Regions from separate parts of the Lysinibacillus sp. RS11 genome, predicted to be linked through region 3. Evidence: riboswitches for the same ligand, from Rfam matches in the RefSeq annotation. Region 3 holds a riboswitch; each other region holds the start of a gene.
The links. Region 3 has a riboswitch for thiamine pyrophosphate ahead of thiW (energy coupling factor transporter S component ThiW). Riboswitches for the same ligand answer to the same signal wherever they lie in the genome.
Positions count from the first base shown of each region.

Region 1: it holds a riboswitch for thiamine pyrophosphate, as region 3 does, so the genes downstream of both, AB9L17_RS12695 (ABC transporter substrate-binding protein) here and thiW (energy coupling factor transporter S component ThiW) in region 3, are expected to answer to the same signal.
Region 2: it holds a riboswitch for thiamine pyrophosphate, as region 3 does, so the genes downstream of both, thiC (phosphomethylpyrimidine synthase ThiC) here and thiW (energy coupling factor transporter S component ThiW) in region 3, are expected to answer to the same signal.
Region 4: it holds a riboswitch for thiamine pyrophosphate, as region 3 does, so the genes downstream of both, thiT (energy-coupled thiamine transporter ThiT) here and thiW (energy coupling factor transporter S component ThiW) in region 3, are expected to answer to the same signal.

Region 1 covers NZ_CP168124.1:2,492,726-2,496,530, reverse strand. Annotated here, with positions in the region: gene AB9L17_RS12705 (sigma factor regulator N-terminal domain-containing protein) at 1-843, opposite strand, end outside; gene AB9L17_RS12700 (RNA polymerase sigma factor) at 843-1,334, opposite strand; TPP riboswitch at 1,521-1,631, shown strand; gene AB9L17_RS12695 (ABC transporter substrate-binding protein) at 1,799-2,812, shown strand; gene AB9L17_RS12690 (thiamine-binding protein) at 2,814-3,104, shown strand; gene AB9L17_RS12685 (ABC transporter permease) at 3,104-3,805, shown strand, end outside.
Region 2 covers NZ_CP168124.1:209,962-213,766, reverse strand. Annotated here, with positions in the region: gene thiC (phosphomethylpyrimidine synthase ThiC) at 39-1,817, opposite strand; TPP riboswitch at 1,960-2,074, opposite strand; gene AB9L17_RS01145 (hypothetical protein) at 2,144-2,347, opposite strand; gene AB9L17_RS01140 (AEC family transporter) at 2,642-3,571, opposite strand; gene AB9L17_RS01135 (methyl-accepting chemotaxis protein) at 3,772-3,805, opposite strand, start outside.
Region 3 covers NZ_CP168124.1:948,082-951,886, forward strand. Annotated here, with positions in the region: gene AB9L17_RS04595 (VWA domain-containing protein) at 1-252, shown strand, start outside; gene AB9L17_RS04600 (MarR family winged helix-turn-helix transcriptional regulator) at 434-862, shown strand; gene AB9L17_RS04605 (EVE domain-containing protein) at 878-1,339, shown strand; gene thiW (energy coupling factor transporter S component ThiW) at 1,410-1,910, opposite strand; TPP riboswitch at 2,294-2,401, opposite strand; gene AB9L17_RS04615 (MFS transporter) at 2,472-3,668, opposite strand.
Region 4 covers NZ_CP168124.1:4,176,265-4,180,069, reverse strand. Annotated here, with positions in the region: gene AB9L17_RS21685 (helix-turn-helix domain-containing protein) at 1-795, opposite strand, end outside; gene AB9L17_RS21680 (hypothetical protein) at 919-1,041, opposite strand; gene AB9L17_RS21675 (DUF4870 domain-containing protein) at 1,095-1,427, opposite strand; TPP riboswitch at 1,550-1,657, shown strand; gene thiT (energy-coupled thiamine transporter ThiT) at 1,815-2,375, shown strand; gene map (type I methionyl aminopeptidase) at 2,657-3,412, shown strand; gene AB9L17_RS21660 (tryptophan-rich sensory protein) at 3,454-3,805, opposite strand, start outside.

The sequences.
Region 1 (3,805 bases), 1.5 Mb from region 3:
TTGATTCTCTAAGGCTTTAAAATTATTTGTTTTGCCAGTGAGCATGACCCCTAAAATTTTCACTTCTTCAAACCGTTTATCTTTATTTGAATTTAAAAACTCTTGGATGGTTTCGTCATTTTTATTCGCATCATATTCTTGAAGTGTATCAATAAAGTCATCGTAGGCCTCTTTCGGTGAATCGGCTGGATCAAAGCCATAAACCTCTAAACCAGCAGGTCCATTACTTTCATCCGTAATTCGGGAAGTCATATATAACCATACGATGTTTAAATTGCTAGGAATTTTCTCTTGTATTTCTTGTAATGTATAAGGTTTGTTGAAAGAAACGGCAACTTCTGCAACGTGATTCTCCAGTTGCGAAATTTCGCCGAGTTCGTTTGGTACATCGTTAAAGTATTTTTGAATGGATGGATGATAAAATGTCGCTGATTTAGTTTTTGTCTGTTTATCGTACTCATAGTACTCTGTATCAGACCAATAAAACCCTGGTACTAACTCGTTCGTATCAATATTGAGGCGAAGCCAACCGTATGAACTTGTAAGCGTGCTCCATGGAACGACATAACCATTAATATTCTTCGAACGGTTTGTGATAATGTTTCCACCAAACATGGAAGAATTACTCGTTACTTGAGAGTCGATTTGTATATTAGGTTCAGCAATAGCATTATGTAAAAAAAGCTGTTCGTGCAGTCTGTTAGAACTTTTTGCTGCAAAGTAGTTACCGGTTTTATAAAAGATAGGGCAGAGAAGTAGTACTACAATAATTGAAGTGATGATAATTTTTAATAATTGTTTTCGCTTAGCTTTTTTTAAAGCGACATTTAACGAAGTTTCCATTAATAGGTACCTCCTGTTTTTGAGTGAATGCATTTACGTGCGCGATATAATTTTTGCTTGACGCTATCTACTTGAATATCTAACAAAGTAGCAATTTCTTCATATGAAAAATCATAGTAATACTTTAAAAAGAATATTTCTTTATATTCTTTTTTTATGTCTTTTAATAAATAGAAAATTTCATCCTTATTTAGCAACGTATCAAAGTGATCATCGATGTGTTGGAGCTTTGAATATATTTCCTTGGTGATGTAAATGTTCTTATGCTCCTTTTTCCTTTTCAAGTCAATATACTGATTGAGTGCTACTCTAAAAAACCATGGACGCAGATTAGTCTCAGTTAGGTCATCCAATAGTGTGTAAACTTTGTAAAAGGTGTTTTGAATGATATCTTCTGCATCTTCTTTATTAGCTCCTTTCATTCGTAATAGTTTGAACACTTCCTCTCCTAAATGGATTAGATAGGAGGTCAGTTCATTTTCTTTTCTCATTGTTGGTCCTCCTTACACTTATACAACGAATGAGTACTCACAAATGTATACACTTATATATAAAGTTATTATAGAATAAAGGCTGTGTTTCACATTGCCTTCTGAAATGACATTACATTAAATATGAAATAGAGCCTTGTCTTTTAAAGATAGGTATGGTTATAATAATCACGAAAAGTTCATATGGAAAGAATGTAGGGGGGCTGGTAGTTGCCAGCTGAGATTGTGTCCGATAGACGCTGACCCTTTGAACCTGATTTGGCTCGTACCAGCGTAGGGAACATCTATTCAAAAAAAGAAAGTTTTTGATACTGATTGTAAAACGTCTGGGGGAATCCTAGGCGTTTTTTTATGTTTTTGTTATACGCGATAACCTTGGGTGCATACTGACTATGGATACGCTTTCTTATGGTTAAAACATTCGTTCATGAACACTTTCAAATTACTTTCTAGGAGGATTCAGCATGAAAAAATGGTTATTGATCCTAATGGCTGCGCTTTTAACACTTGTGGGCTGTAGCGAAAAAGAGGAGACAAAAGATACTAAGGATAAAAACGATGCGAATGCATTAAAAAAAGTATCGGTCGTGCTAGATTGGACACCGAACACAAATCACACGGGGTTATATGTAGCAGAGAAACTTGGTTACTTTAAGGAACAGGGCTTAGATGTTGAGATTTTATTACCTGGCGAAACGGGTGCTGATCAGCTAGTGGCGTCTGGTAAGGCACAGTTTGGTGTAAGCTATCAGGAAGGAATTACACAGGCACGTGTGCAGGGTGTACCTTTAGTATCAATTGCAGCGATTATTCAACATAATACTTCTGGCTTTGCGTCAATTGCATCTAAAGGGATTAAGTCACCTAAAGATTTTGAAGGGAAAACATATGGTGGTTGGGGTGCACCGGTTGAACAAGCTGTCCTGCAATCACTTATGCAAACAGAAAATGCGGATATTAATAAGCTAGATATTGTTAATGCAGGCGATTTAGATTTCTTCACAATGATGCAAAAGGATATTGATTTTGCGTGGATTTATTATGCATGGACAGGCATTGAAGCAGAACTTCGTGGTGAAAAGCTGAACATGCTTTATTTAACAGATTATAGCGATCAACTTGATTATTATACGCCTGTACTTGCTACGAATGAAAAAATGATTAAGGATGATCCAGATACGGTAAAAGCCTTTGTCGCTGCTACTACAAAGGGCTATGAATATGCGATAAGTCATCCAAGTGAGGCAGCTGATATTTTATTAGAAGCGGTACCTGACTTAGATAAAGAGCTTGTGCATAAAAGTCAGGAATGGCTAGCAGATAAATATCAAGACGATGCCGCTCAATGGGGTGAGCAAAAGCTGACTGTTTGGGAAAACTACGCAAAATGGATGGCTAGCAACAAGGTTTTAGAGGGCGAATTTAACGCAGAACAAGCATTTACAAACGACTTTTTACCGAAAAAGGAGACAAAATAGTATGGCGAATTCATTAGTAAGCGTACAAATTATCCCGAAAACTGAAAAATATGAAGATGTGATCCCTTATGTCGATGCGGCAATTGCTATTATTGACGCATCAGGAGTGAAATATGAAGTACACCCGCTCGAAACGACGATGGAGGGTGAGCTATCGTCGTTGCTACAAATCATTGAAAAAATGAATGTTAAAATGATTGAACTTGGTGCGATCAATGTTATTACACAAGTGAAAATTTTATATCAGCCATCAGGTATTACAATGGAGAAGTTAACGGAGAAATACCATTGATGAAGTCGGCAATAAAACAAGGAAGGACGATAATTTTTATCGCCTTCCTCTTATCTATATGGGAACTAATTGTCCGTTTTGCAGACGTTCCGCATTGGTTATTGCCAGCACCGAGTGCCATTTTGAAAGAAGGCTTTCAATCGTATGATACGTTCTTGCCGCATGTATTAGCAACTGTTCAATTAGCAATTCTAGGTCTTGCCATCGGGATATTGTGCGGGCTAACGGTTGCTGTGATATTACATCGTTTTACGTTTATTCGGGAGCTATTTTACCCTATTCTCATTATGTCGCAGAATGTTCCTGTGCTCGTCCTAGCACCGTTATTAATCATTTGGTTTGGGTTTGGTTTATTGCCAAAGCTTATTATTATTTGTCTCGTGTGCTTTTTCCCCATTGTGATCTCGGCAATGGATGGCTTCCGTCAAACCTCGCCAGAGCTGAAGTATTATTTTGAGATGATTGGTGCGACGAAAGCACAAACCTTTTGGAAGCTTGAATGGCCGTACGCGTATCCAGCGATTTTTTCAGGCATTAAGATTGCGGCGACCTATAGCGTTATGGGAGCTGTTATTGCCGAATGGCTAGGGGCGAAAAAGGGGATTGGTGTCTATATGACATTGGCACAGTCTTCATTTCGAACAGACCGCGTATTTGTTGCGATTTTTGCCATTGTTTTTTTAAGTTTACTATTATTTAGT
Region 2 (3,805 bases), 740 kb from region 3:
TTGTGCCTAAAAAATAGACACAAGCCTTACGCTTTGCATTATTGATAAATCTGACTGCCCGCCTTTTTAAATTCCTCTGCCTTTTCCTGCATACCTTTATGAATAGCTTCCGTAGTATTCATATCTTTATCCTTTGCATAATTACGAATATCCTGCGAGATTCTCATACTACAAAACTTAGGTCCACACATCGAACAGAAGTGCGCTGTTTTCGCCCCTTCTGCAGGTAATGTTTCATCATGATATTCTACCGCTCGCTCTGGATCTAGCGCTAAGTTGAATTGATCGCGCCAGCGGAATTCGAAGCGTGCTTTAGATAATGCATCGTCACGCTGCTGTGCTCCCGGATGCCCTTTCGCTAAATCAGCTGCGTGTGCAGCAATTTTATACGTAATAACCCCTACTCGAACATCCTCCCGATTTGGTAATCCTAAATGTTCTTTAGGTGTTACATAGCACAGCATTGCCGTACCAAACCAGCCTATCATTGCAGCACCAATAGCTGATGTAATATGGTCATAGCCAGGAGCGATATCTGTTGTCAACGGCCCTAAAGTATAGAAAGGAGCTTCCTTACACACCTCTAACTGCTTGTCCATGTTTTCTTTAATAAGATGCATTGGTACATGCCCTGGTCCTTCTACCATCACCTGTACATCATGCTTCCAGGCAATTTGCGTTAATTCCCCTAGCGTTTCTAGCTCCGCAAACTGCGCCTCATCATTAGCATCTGCGATAGAACCTGGACGTAAACCGTCACCTAAGGAGAAGGCAACATCATATGTTTTCATAATTTCGCAGATTTCTTCAAAATGCGTATATAAGAAGCTCTCTTGGTGATGATATAAACACCATTGTGCCATAATCGAACCGCCACGGGACACTATACCCGTTACACGATTCGCCGTTAATGGTACATAGCGCAGCAATACCCCTGCGTGAATTGTGAAATAATCAACACCTTGCTCAGCCTGCTCAATCAACGTATCACGATACACTTCCCACGTTAAATCCTCTGCCACACCATTTACTTTTTCTAGCGCTTGATAAATCGGTACTGTCCCTACTGGCACTGCGGCATTACGGATAATCCATTCACGCGTCGTATGAATATGCTTACCAGTCGATAAATCCATAATGTTATCAGCGCCCCAACGGGTAGCCCACGTCATTTTTTCTACCTCTTCCGCAATAGAGGATGACACCGCTGAATTTCCAATATTGGCGTTAATTTTTACATGAAAATTACGTCCAATAATCATTGGCTCGGCCTCAGGGTGGTTAATATTAGAAGGTAAAATAGCTCGACCCGCCGCAATCTCTGAGCGCACAAATTCAGGATCTATGTTTTCGCGAATCGCTACAAACTCCATTTCTGGTGTAATAATTCCTTTTCGCGCATAGTGAAGCTGAGTTATATTTCCACCTTTCTTAGCACGTAGAGGTTTTCTAGATAAATCCGGAAAAACATTTTCTTGAATACGAGGATCATCCGCATTACGGAAACCGTTATCCTCTGGCTTGATTGTACGACCTTCGTATTCCTCGACGTCACCTCGTTCTCTGATCCATGCACTACGTAAAGTTGGCAATCCTTTCGTAATATCTACCTTATATGCAGGATCCGTATACGGACCACTCGTATCATAGACACGAACTGGCGCATTTTCCTCTTCACCGAAGCTACCTGTCGTTGGACTTAAAGCAATCTCACGCATTGGCACTAAAATATCTGGTCGTGATCCTTCCACATACACTTTTTTGCTTCCATCAAAATTTGACATAATCGTAATATTCTTTTCGCTAACTGTTGTCATGAACTATTTCGCTCCCGTTTTTACGTATTTTTATACAAGGACCAAATCTAGCTCACCCCTCAAAAAAACAAAAGCCGAATCCAAAATTTTTTTTGGATCCGGCTAAGAATGTAAAGGTATAGTTATCGCAAAGAGCTTATATTGCAATAAAGGTTAACTTTCCCACGCTGGTATGAGCCAGATCAGGTCCAAAGGGTCAAGAAACCTCTATGCGTTTCCCTCTCAGCCCGACTCATCAGACTCCCCTAGTTAATGCTATTAAGTTTGATGCTAGTGTAGCAGATATTGCTAAGAGATGGAAGCTTCATTTGATAATTTTTGGCTTATTACCCAAACGTGAGGTTGATTTCCGTTCCGACTGGGCGCTTTGTAGCTGTCGCTTTGCTTTCGCTACAGAAAACATTTGTTGCTGACGCTTCGCTTTCGCACAGATAAAACATTTGCCGCTGACGCTTCGCTTTCGCGCAGAGCAGAGCTTCCTGGGGGGCGTCCGATGAGCCGCTTCGCTTCGCTACAGGGTCTCGGGCCAATAGATGTTTTTTGCGCGAAAGCGTAGTGCTAACGTAGCGGCAGCAGAGGGGTTTGTTTGTGCGAAAGCGCAGCGACAGCAGCAGCACCGATGTTGGTCACGAAGGCATTATCACAGGACGTGATGTTTTTAGCCTTCGTTCCTCTATTGCTAATCCCCAAGGAGTCGCCCAGTCTCCACTCCAATCAACTATATATACGGCGTACGTTTTAACAAAATATTTTTATAAATCGGTAGTAAAGCCTCACACTCCAGAACGGCTGTCACTCTATCTTAGTCCGAAAACAACTAGCCGTTAGGTAAACAACAGTTCCGCTACATAAATCACAATTGTCACGGTAATACAGCTTACAATCGTTGAGAATAAAACAGTTTGTGCGGCAGTTGCCGATTCCACATCGTATTCTAATGCTAGACTAGAGCTATTACGTGATGTCGGGAAAGAACTAGCTATAAAAAGAGATTGTGCCACGACACCGTCTAAGCCAAGTGTAAAAATAATAAGTAAAGCTACAGCTGGCCCTATGATTAGTCGTGTAAAACAACTAATAAATACCGTCTTATTGAACATCGATTTGATTTCAAGCTGTGATAGCTGTGCCCCTAACGTTATTAACGCTACAGCGATAAAGCCATCTGCCACATGGTCTATCGGAATTTTTATAAACTGTGGAATAGTGATATCAAAATAGTTCATCGCTACACCAATAATAAGGGCATGAATAATAGGCATTTTGAGGAAATCTTTCACAATAGACATGCCTGATTTTGTTGAAGAAATTAAATTGTACAAGCCGTATGTATAAGTCGTCATATTTTGAAAGATTACGAGAATGACCTGAATCGCTACTCCAATCGGCTGCGTCACAAAAATCATTTGTGCAACTGGAATACCATAGTTGCCCGAATTAATAAGGACTACACTATTTTTAAACACTGCAGCCTCTGTTTTTACTAAACCAAGTCCCTTTGCTATAAAGTGACTAAGCACCATTTGGCTGCCGATAAAGAGTACAATAAATAATGCAACTTCTACAAGAACTGGCAGCTCTATACGCGTTTCGTATAAATTCACAAAAACAGCTGCTGGCATAAAGCAATATGTAATAAGCTGAGATAATGCCTTTAAATTAAAGTGAAATTTCTTTTGTAAAACTGCGCCAAGTACTAGAAGCACCAAAATAGGAGCGACAATCTGGAAGAAAATCATACCGAGATACATCATAGTGATGTCCCCCTTTCCTTTCCTATAGTAGTGCTGTTTTTTCGCTCGGTCAATGCACCTCAATGTTATCTCATCATTCATGAAAGGTATTTTCTTCTGAAATGTACAATACTAATCCAGTGTTTTTTATCGGGAAAAATGCAAAAAAGAAAGACTGCCTCCGAAATCAGGCAGTCCTTCTTAAAATTCATCCTTTAACATTAAGCAAGCTTAAATCGATTAACGACCGCTTGT
Region 3 (3,805 bases):
GGCTCCGTTTTGAAAGAGCCGAACGAAGTATTCCGTGAGTTTAGTAAAAAAGGTGCGGAACGTCAAAATATTGCAACATGGCTTCTATTAGCAGGTATGCTACTATTCTTCATCGATATTACCATTCGACGCTTTGGATGGAGTTTCCTAACAAGGCCAAGAAAGAAAGAGCAGATTGTAGAGGAAAAAACAATACAGGCAGAAGATACAAACGTTGCCCAGCTATTAAAGGGCATGAAAAAACGATCCTAACAAACAAAACGATGGTTCATTGCTTTATAGCAATGAGCCATTGTTTCGTTTTGCTTTGCTTGTAAAATCATGAAAAGTAAAATTAATCTTGTTATTAATGGGATTTAATGTAATAATCAATGATAGTAATAAAATATTACTATCATTTTTAAATACTATTATATATTTTGGAGGAGTTGACATGACCAATATTATGAATTCTTTTGGTTTTCTAAGTTTTAAGTTAGCGGAGGCTCTAGAGGAAAATCTCGAGACATATATTAGCGAAAAATATCAAATGAAATCCAGAGAAGTTGGAATAATGATTCTTGTAAAAGAAAAAAAACTTAGCCAAATTCAAATAGGGCAGATTTTAAAAATAGACAAAAACAGTGTCCGCTTTTTTATCGATGATCTAGAAGAAAGACAATATGTTTATAGAGAGAAAAATCAGGAAAATAGAAGAGAGAATCTAATATGCCTTACAGAACAGGGAGAAAATGTGGCAGAAGAATTATTGAAGATCCTTTCAATTGCTGAGAATGATGTTTTAGACGTACTTTCATTGGAAGAACAAGAGCAATTGAAACACATATTGAAAAAAGTATATGAAAATCGTTCGCCAAAATAAAAGGAGGTGGAAGCTATGTCACTATATCCTACGACTGAAAGAGAACCGAAATATTGGATTGGCGTGGTATCTCTTAATCATGTGCAAAAAGGGGTTGAGGGAGGATTCGGCCAGTTGTGTCATGGTAAAGAAAGACCTTTGAAACGAATGAAAAAAGGAGACTGGATTATATATTATTCTCCTAAAAACAGTTTAGATGGTAATGAACCTGTAAGAGCCTTTACCGCAATTGGAAGAATAAAAGACGAGCGAATATATGAGTTCCAAATGACAGAAAATTTTATTCCTTTTAGAAGAGATATAGACTTTTATAAAGATGCAAAGTCTGTACCGATAAAAAGGATCTTAGATTATTTAGAATTTGTAGAAGATAAATCGAAATATGGTTATAAATTCAGATTTGGTCATTTTGAAATAAGCAAAAAAGACTTTCTATTAATTGCTCATGAAATGGGATTGCCGTTGAAGTATGGATGAATTTAGTTGGATCAAAGCGTTACTTCTTAATGGCCATTAAGAAGTAACGTTTTTAAATTGTAACCAATCATTATTTAAGCAGGGTGTTAAGGTTAGTTACCAATACAGTCTTACGTAAATTGTTAGCAATGACAATGCCTAAGACAGCACCAATCGTACTGGATGTTAGAAAGGCTGGCATAAAAAATAATGCTGCCACGGATGTCCCCATTAATAAATGTGCATAGGGCACTGCAATGAGTGAGGCAATAATTCCTGTCCCGAATATTTCACCGACACCAGCTAGCCACATCTTGCCGCTATATTTATAGGCCAGAGATGCAAACAAAGCGCCAATGACACTACCAGGTATAGCTAATAATGAACCTGTGCCTGTTAAAATACGAATAATTGCTGTGACAAAGGCGACCATAACAGTAGGTACTGGTCCAAGAATGATAGCGCCAATAACATTAATGGCATGCTGTACAGGATAGGCACGCGCAATTCCCGTTGGTATTGAAACGAAGGTAGAACCTGCTACGGCAATTGCTACTAGTAGGGCCATGATTGTTAGTTTTCGAATTGACATAATTTACACTCCTTTGAAATATGAATTTAATCGTTAATACCGGTAAATTTGAAGTTCCGCCGGTAATGAAGAGAACTGCGCCGCTAAAACCGCGAGATGCGCCGGTAATCAAGAAAACTGCGCCGCTAAAACCATGAGATGCGCCGGTAACCAAGAGAACATCGCCGCTAAAACCATGAGATGCGCCGGTAACCAAGAGAACATCGCCGCTAAAACCATGAGATGCGCCGGTAATCAAGAAAAACTGCGCCGCTAAAACTATAAGTCCCACCGGTAACCTTGGATATAATGTTGCTAGATTGGCGAGCATTCTTAAGGTAAACTTACAAAAAAAGCCGCTTCCTAAAAAACAATAGGAAGCGGCCTTGCATTTACATATTAAAAAGCAAGTGTCGCCACTTCCCTCCGCTAGTGTGAACTAGATCAGGTTCAAAGGGTCCGTATTTGATAATATACGTCTCAGCCTTTTAAAGACTCCCCTAGTGGTAATAAAAAAATTTAATTTAATTCTATCTTATTACATAATAATGTAGCATACTACCAAAAATATTACTTTTCTGTCTATTTTGTATCAGGATGCAACAGGTGTGGTGCTTTTTTCATCGTCCAGATAAGGGCAAGGAAGAAGCAGGCCATTAAAATAATAGCTCCGAAAATATAAGGACTGTTCATATTCCAATCGAATAATATACCTGCTAATGCAGGACCAATCATATTACCGAGGCTCATATATGCATTGTTCAGACCAGCCGCAAAGCCTTGTTCCGTCTCAGCAAGCTTCGAAATCAATGTGTTGACAGCTGGGCGAATCAATGTCGTAGCTGTAGAGAAGACTGTCGCTACAACTAAAATAAGGGCAAAGCCAGACACAAATAAAATTAAGAAAATTGATATGGCTGCGATAAATAAATTGACTAACACTACTTTCATTTCGCCAAAGCGATTAAACAGTGGTGTAATAACAAACATTTGTACAACAACACCAAAAGCACCACCTACAACTAAGATAATAGCGATATCTGTAGGTGTGTAATTGAACTTTTCTGTAACAAATAACGATAATGTTGTTTGGAAGTTAGCAATTCCAAATGAAAATACCATCATAATAATTAGCATTACAAAGTAAGGCATATGTACTGAACGTACCATTTGCTTCCCAAGGTTATCTTGCTTCTGCATTTTTTGTGTTGTATTTGGCTTTTTAGAAGGTAATAAAAACAACGATAAAATTGATGCTAAAATAGCTGCAGTTCCAGCCGTATAGAATGGGAAATGTAAACTAACGTGAGATAAGAATCCGCCAATCCCTGGTCCGATCATAAAGCCTAGAGACATGGATGCCCCTAACATGCCCATTCCTTTACCACGTTCTTCATACGTTGTAACGTCTGCCACAAATGCCATGATAGGAGGTGCCACAAATGCGGAACCAAGGCCGCCTAAAAAGCGTGCCAAGAAGAGCATCCACACATCTGTAGAAAGCCCGAAACCAATTTGGGCAAGTCCTGTTACTATAAGACCGAAAATAATGAGATTTTTACGACCATATCGATCCGAAAGATTCCCAGCAATTGGAGAAAATACGAATTGAGCTAAGGCGAATGTTGCAATCAACATGCCAAGAATTTGTCCAGCGGCACCAAATAGTTTTAAATACTCAGGCATAACAGGAATAATAATTCCAATACTCCCCATTGCGATAAACATATTAAACATTAAAATATACAAAGCCGCCTTATTGGACTTCTGCTGGGTCATCGAATACCCCCTTCTTTAATCAAATATACTACAGTCTACCACAAGGCTTGTACCTTTGCTATTGACTAGAAGTCTGAAATAAGGGAATTGGCTACCGATCACCCTCGCTACTTTAGCCTTGGGAGGTATTTGTAGCT
Region 4 (3,805 bases), 1.6 Mb from region 3:
TGGTATATGTACTTGATGTCGCACGCACTGCTGAACAACTGTATGAAGATGCTCTGATTCTTGCTCTTTTAAAATTTCGGTTGCAAGCTTTGCTGTTGAAGAAGATGCGACAAGTAAATCGTAAAAATCAGTGATAATAGCTACAGACTGTCCTAGTAAGGAAGCGAGTGTATCAATCATTTCGTTTAGTCGACCTCGTGTTAAAGAGACACGTGTTAAAGCATTATAAATACGTTTAGAACGCTCATTTTGAGTAAATAATTTTGCGTTTTCGATGGCAATCGAGGACTGATTTGCAAATGCTTGTAGCATTGTTAAATCACTATTTTCAAACTGTGTATCTCCTGAAAAGTTAACAATCGTTAACACGCCTATACATGAATTACTTTTATCAAGAAGCGGAGCACAAACAGCACTTTTCGGGTAAGTAAAATCACCGACTGCTTTTGTATAGTTTTCTTCATACTGTGGAAATAAATCGGCCATGTTTTCAGTTACATCATCGCTAGAGTGGAATCTAAATGCCTTCTTTTGAGAGAACACTTTTCCAGTCATCCCTTCATTTGAGGCAAGGTGAATTTTCTTCAAGTAAGCTAGATCATAACCAATAGCATGCTTAGCAATTAGACGATTTGTTTCTGTATTTAACATAAACAGCACACCTGCATCAGCACCTTTAATCACATGGAGTACTTCACTAATAAGTTTTTCTAACACTTGGTCTATATCGAGTGTTGAGGTTAGGACCTGCGCAGCGTTAACCAAGCTCATTAATTGTTTTTCGGTATTTATCATAAACAGCTCCTCATGTGTATTGCTAAATTTTATTTTACAGTGCCATATAGAAGATAGCGAACTGTTAATTAGCGAAAAATAAAGAATCTGCTGAAAAAAGTAAGCAGATTCTTGTTATTAACCCTATTTATAGATGTTTTTGGAGTGATTAGTCGTTGCTTTCTTTGTAGCGATTACTTTTTTTACAATCGGGATCACGATAGGTGCTAATTTTACGGCGGTTTTAACAACTTTAGATACTTTCATAAAAATCCAGCTCCTTTGACTATTAGTACTACTGTTCAATGCCGTAATGAAACTTATCGGATAACGCGAACGGCTTGAACAATATTCCAAATGACGATTCCTAGAGTGATGAGTAAGTAAATTGCCATTGAAGCAAACCAGATGATAAGAAACGTAGTGCTGTCTGAGTTCGAGTCAAAATTGTTCAATGATAAGGTTGAGAAAATAAAGACGGCAAAGAAGATAATTCCAAACACGAATGGAATTAAATGTGATATAAGTGCTCGGATAGAGTTTTTCTTTACGTAGTCATCTTTTGAAACAAAGTACACTACTAATGGCACAATAACAGGTGCGAAAAAAATACTGAGATAACTAAAGGCAGATAAAGTTTTTTGGTTCTCCATAGTTGTACCTCCTTTTTTTATATTTACGCATGAAAAGCGGGAAAGTTTCAAAAAAAAGTTGGGAGAGGTTGTAATCATCACCATGTTTTCGTACAATGAGGTTGTTCAAATAATTTAGATGTAACGACCACAAGGGGAGCTGATGATGTCAGCTGAGACTGGGCACGTAATGCCTTGACTCTTTGAACCTGTAAGTTAACGCTTGCGTAGGGATGTGGATAGAAACTGACACTTTTACGATGTGAGGCTCTGTCCTGGCATCGTTTTTCTTTATACAGCCGAAAGCGTGCCGAATGAAGATGAAAGCATTTGATGTCAGATAGGGACATATCAGCGCATTTCTATTCCTTCTCTTGTATCCTACATCGGAACAAAGGAGAGAATAATATGGACAATAAACGATTATTAATGCTTGTGGAAATTGCGATATTCGCAGCGATTGGCCTTGTGCTCGATCAAGTTTCCTTTAAAGTATGGGCACAAGGTGGTTCTGTTAGCCTTGTGATGGTGCCAATTATTTTAATAGCATTCCGTTGGGGCCTTATTCCAGGGCTAACAACGGGCTTACTAATTGGTGTTATGCAGACAATGTTTGGTGCTACAATTGTACATTGGCTTCAAGGATTACTCGATTATGGTGTTGCCTTCACAGTAGTTGGTTTAGCAGCGGTTGTTCGCCAACCAGTGCTAGAAGCTGCCAAAAATTTAAACAAAACAAAAATGGCGCTTTATATTATTTTAGGAACTGTATTCGCAGGGTTTTTACGTTATGCTGCACATACAACTGCTGGCGCTGTATTTTTCTCAGAGTATGCTGGCGATCAAAATGCATGGATCTATTCAATCATCTATAATGGTACATATATGCTGCCAGCAACGATTTTAACAGCAATTGTCGGAGTCCTGTTATTTACAGCAGCTCCTCAATTAATGCAACGAAAATCATAATTATTATGCCCTTCACATGAGTGGAGGGTTTTTTTAGCCAGTTAGGGATGACATTTGTTGAAAAGTATACAATGTATATAAGTTGATCTTCGTTCCGACTGTACGCCCCTAGGAAAGCGCCCAGTCGGAATGGAAATCAACCACACGTTAAGATGATGAGCCTGTTTTTTAGCACTTTACAATTTATAATGGCATATAATAATTAAAGCGTTTAGCGTTTTTTGTATAAAAAGTTATGTTATATTAATGAATAGATATTAGATGAAAGGGACGTTAAAAAAATGATCGTAAAAACGCAAGAAGAGATTGAAGCCTTTAAAAAAATCGGCCGTATTTGTGCTGAAATTCGTGAAGCAATGAAGGCAGCTACAAAACCAGGAGTAACAACACTTGAACTAGATGAAATTGCAGGCCGTATGTTTGCTGAGGCAGGAGCAATTTCTGGACCTAAAGGGGAATATGATTTCCCAGGATACACATGTATTAGTGTGAATGAGGAAGTGGCACATGGTATTCCAGGTAAACGTGTGATTGAAGAGGGAGATATCGTAAACATTGATGTATCTGGTTCATTAAATGGCTACTTTGCAGATACGGGCATTTCATTTGTAGTTGGTAAAGGCTATGAAGATAAAGAAAAACTGTGTCGTATAGCTAAAAGTGCTTTTGATCGTGCGATGACAAAAGTAAAAGCTGGCTCAAAATTAAACCAAATCGGAAAAGCTGTTGAACGTGAAGCATATGCCAATGATTTAACAGTGATTATGAACCTAACAGGTCATGGTTTAGGTCGTTCGTTACACGATGAGCCAAATCATATTTTAAACTATTATGATGCATGGGATTCTACAATTATGAAAGAGGGTATGGTACTTGCAGTCGAGCCCTTCATCTCAGCTAAAGCGGAGCATATTGTCGAAGCTGGTGATGGCTGGACATTCGTTACGCCAGACAAATCATTAGTTGCCCAAATTGAGCATTCCATTATCGTTACAAAGGATAAACCAATCATTTTAACAACATTAGATGAAGAATAATATACTTAGTTATGTAAAGACTAAAAATCCTGCAAACCAATTTATTTTTGGTAGGCAGGATTTTTTTTAATAAATAATATACCGACAAGTAGCACACCACATAAAAATAAGGCTGCCGTTGTCACAAGTAGCTCATCCAAACCATTATGTAATGCGACTCCAACATAGGACCAGATAAATACACTGGGATACATAATATCAAAATGGTGGAATCGAATATGTAGCGCTATTGCGACTCCGATTGTCAGTAAAATAACTGCCCAAAGTGGATTACTAAGGCCAAAACCGTTCCATTGATAAGATGTTAGCGTAAAGCTTACGTTAGTCATTAGTATAAATGTAACCCATGCCAAGTAAATCGAGAAGGGTATACGACCTGAAGGTGAGTTATCG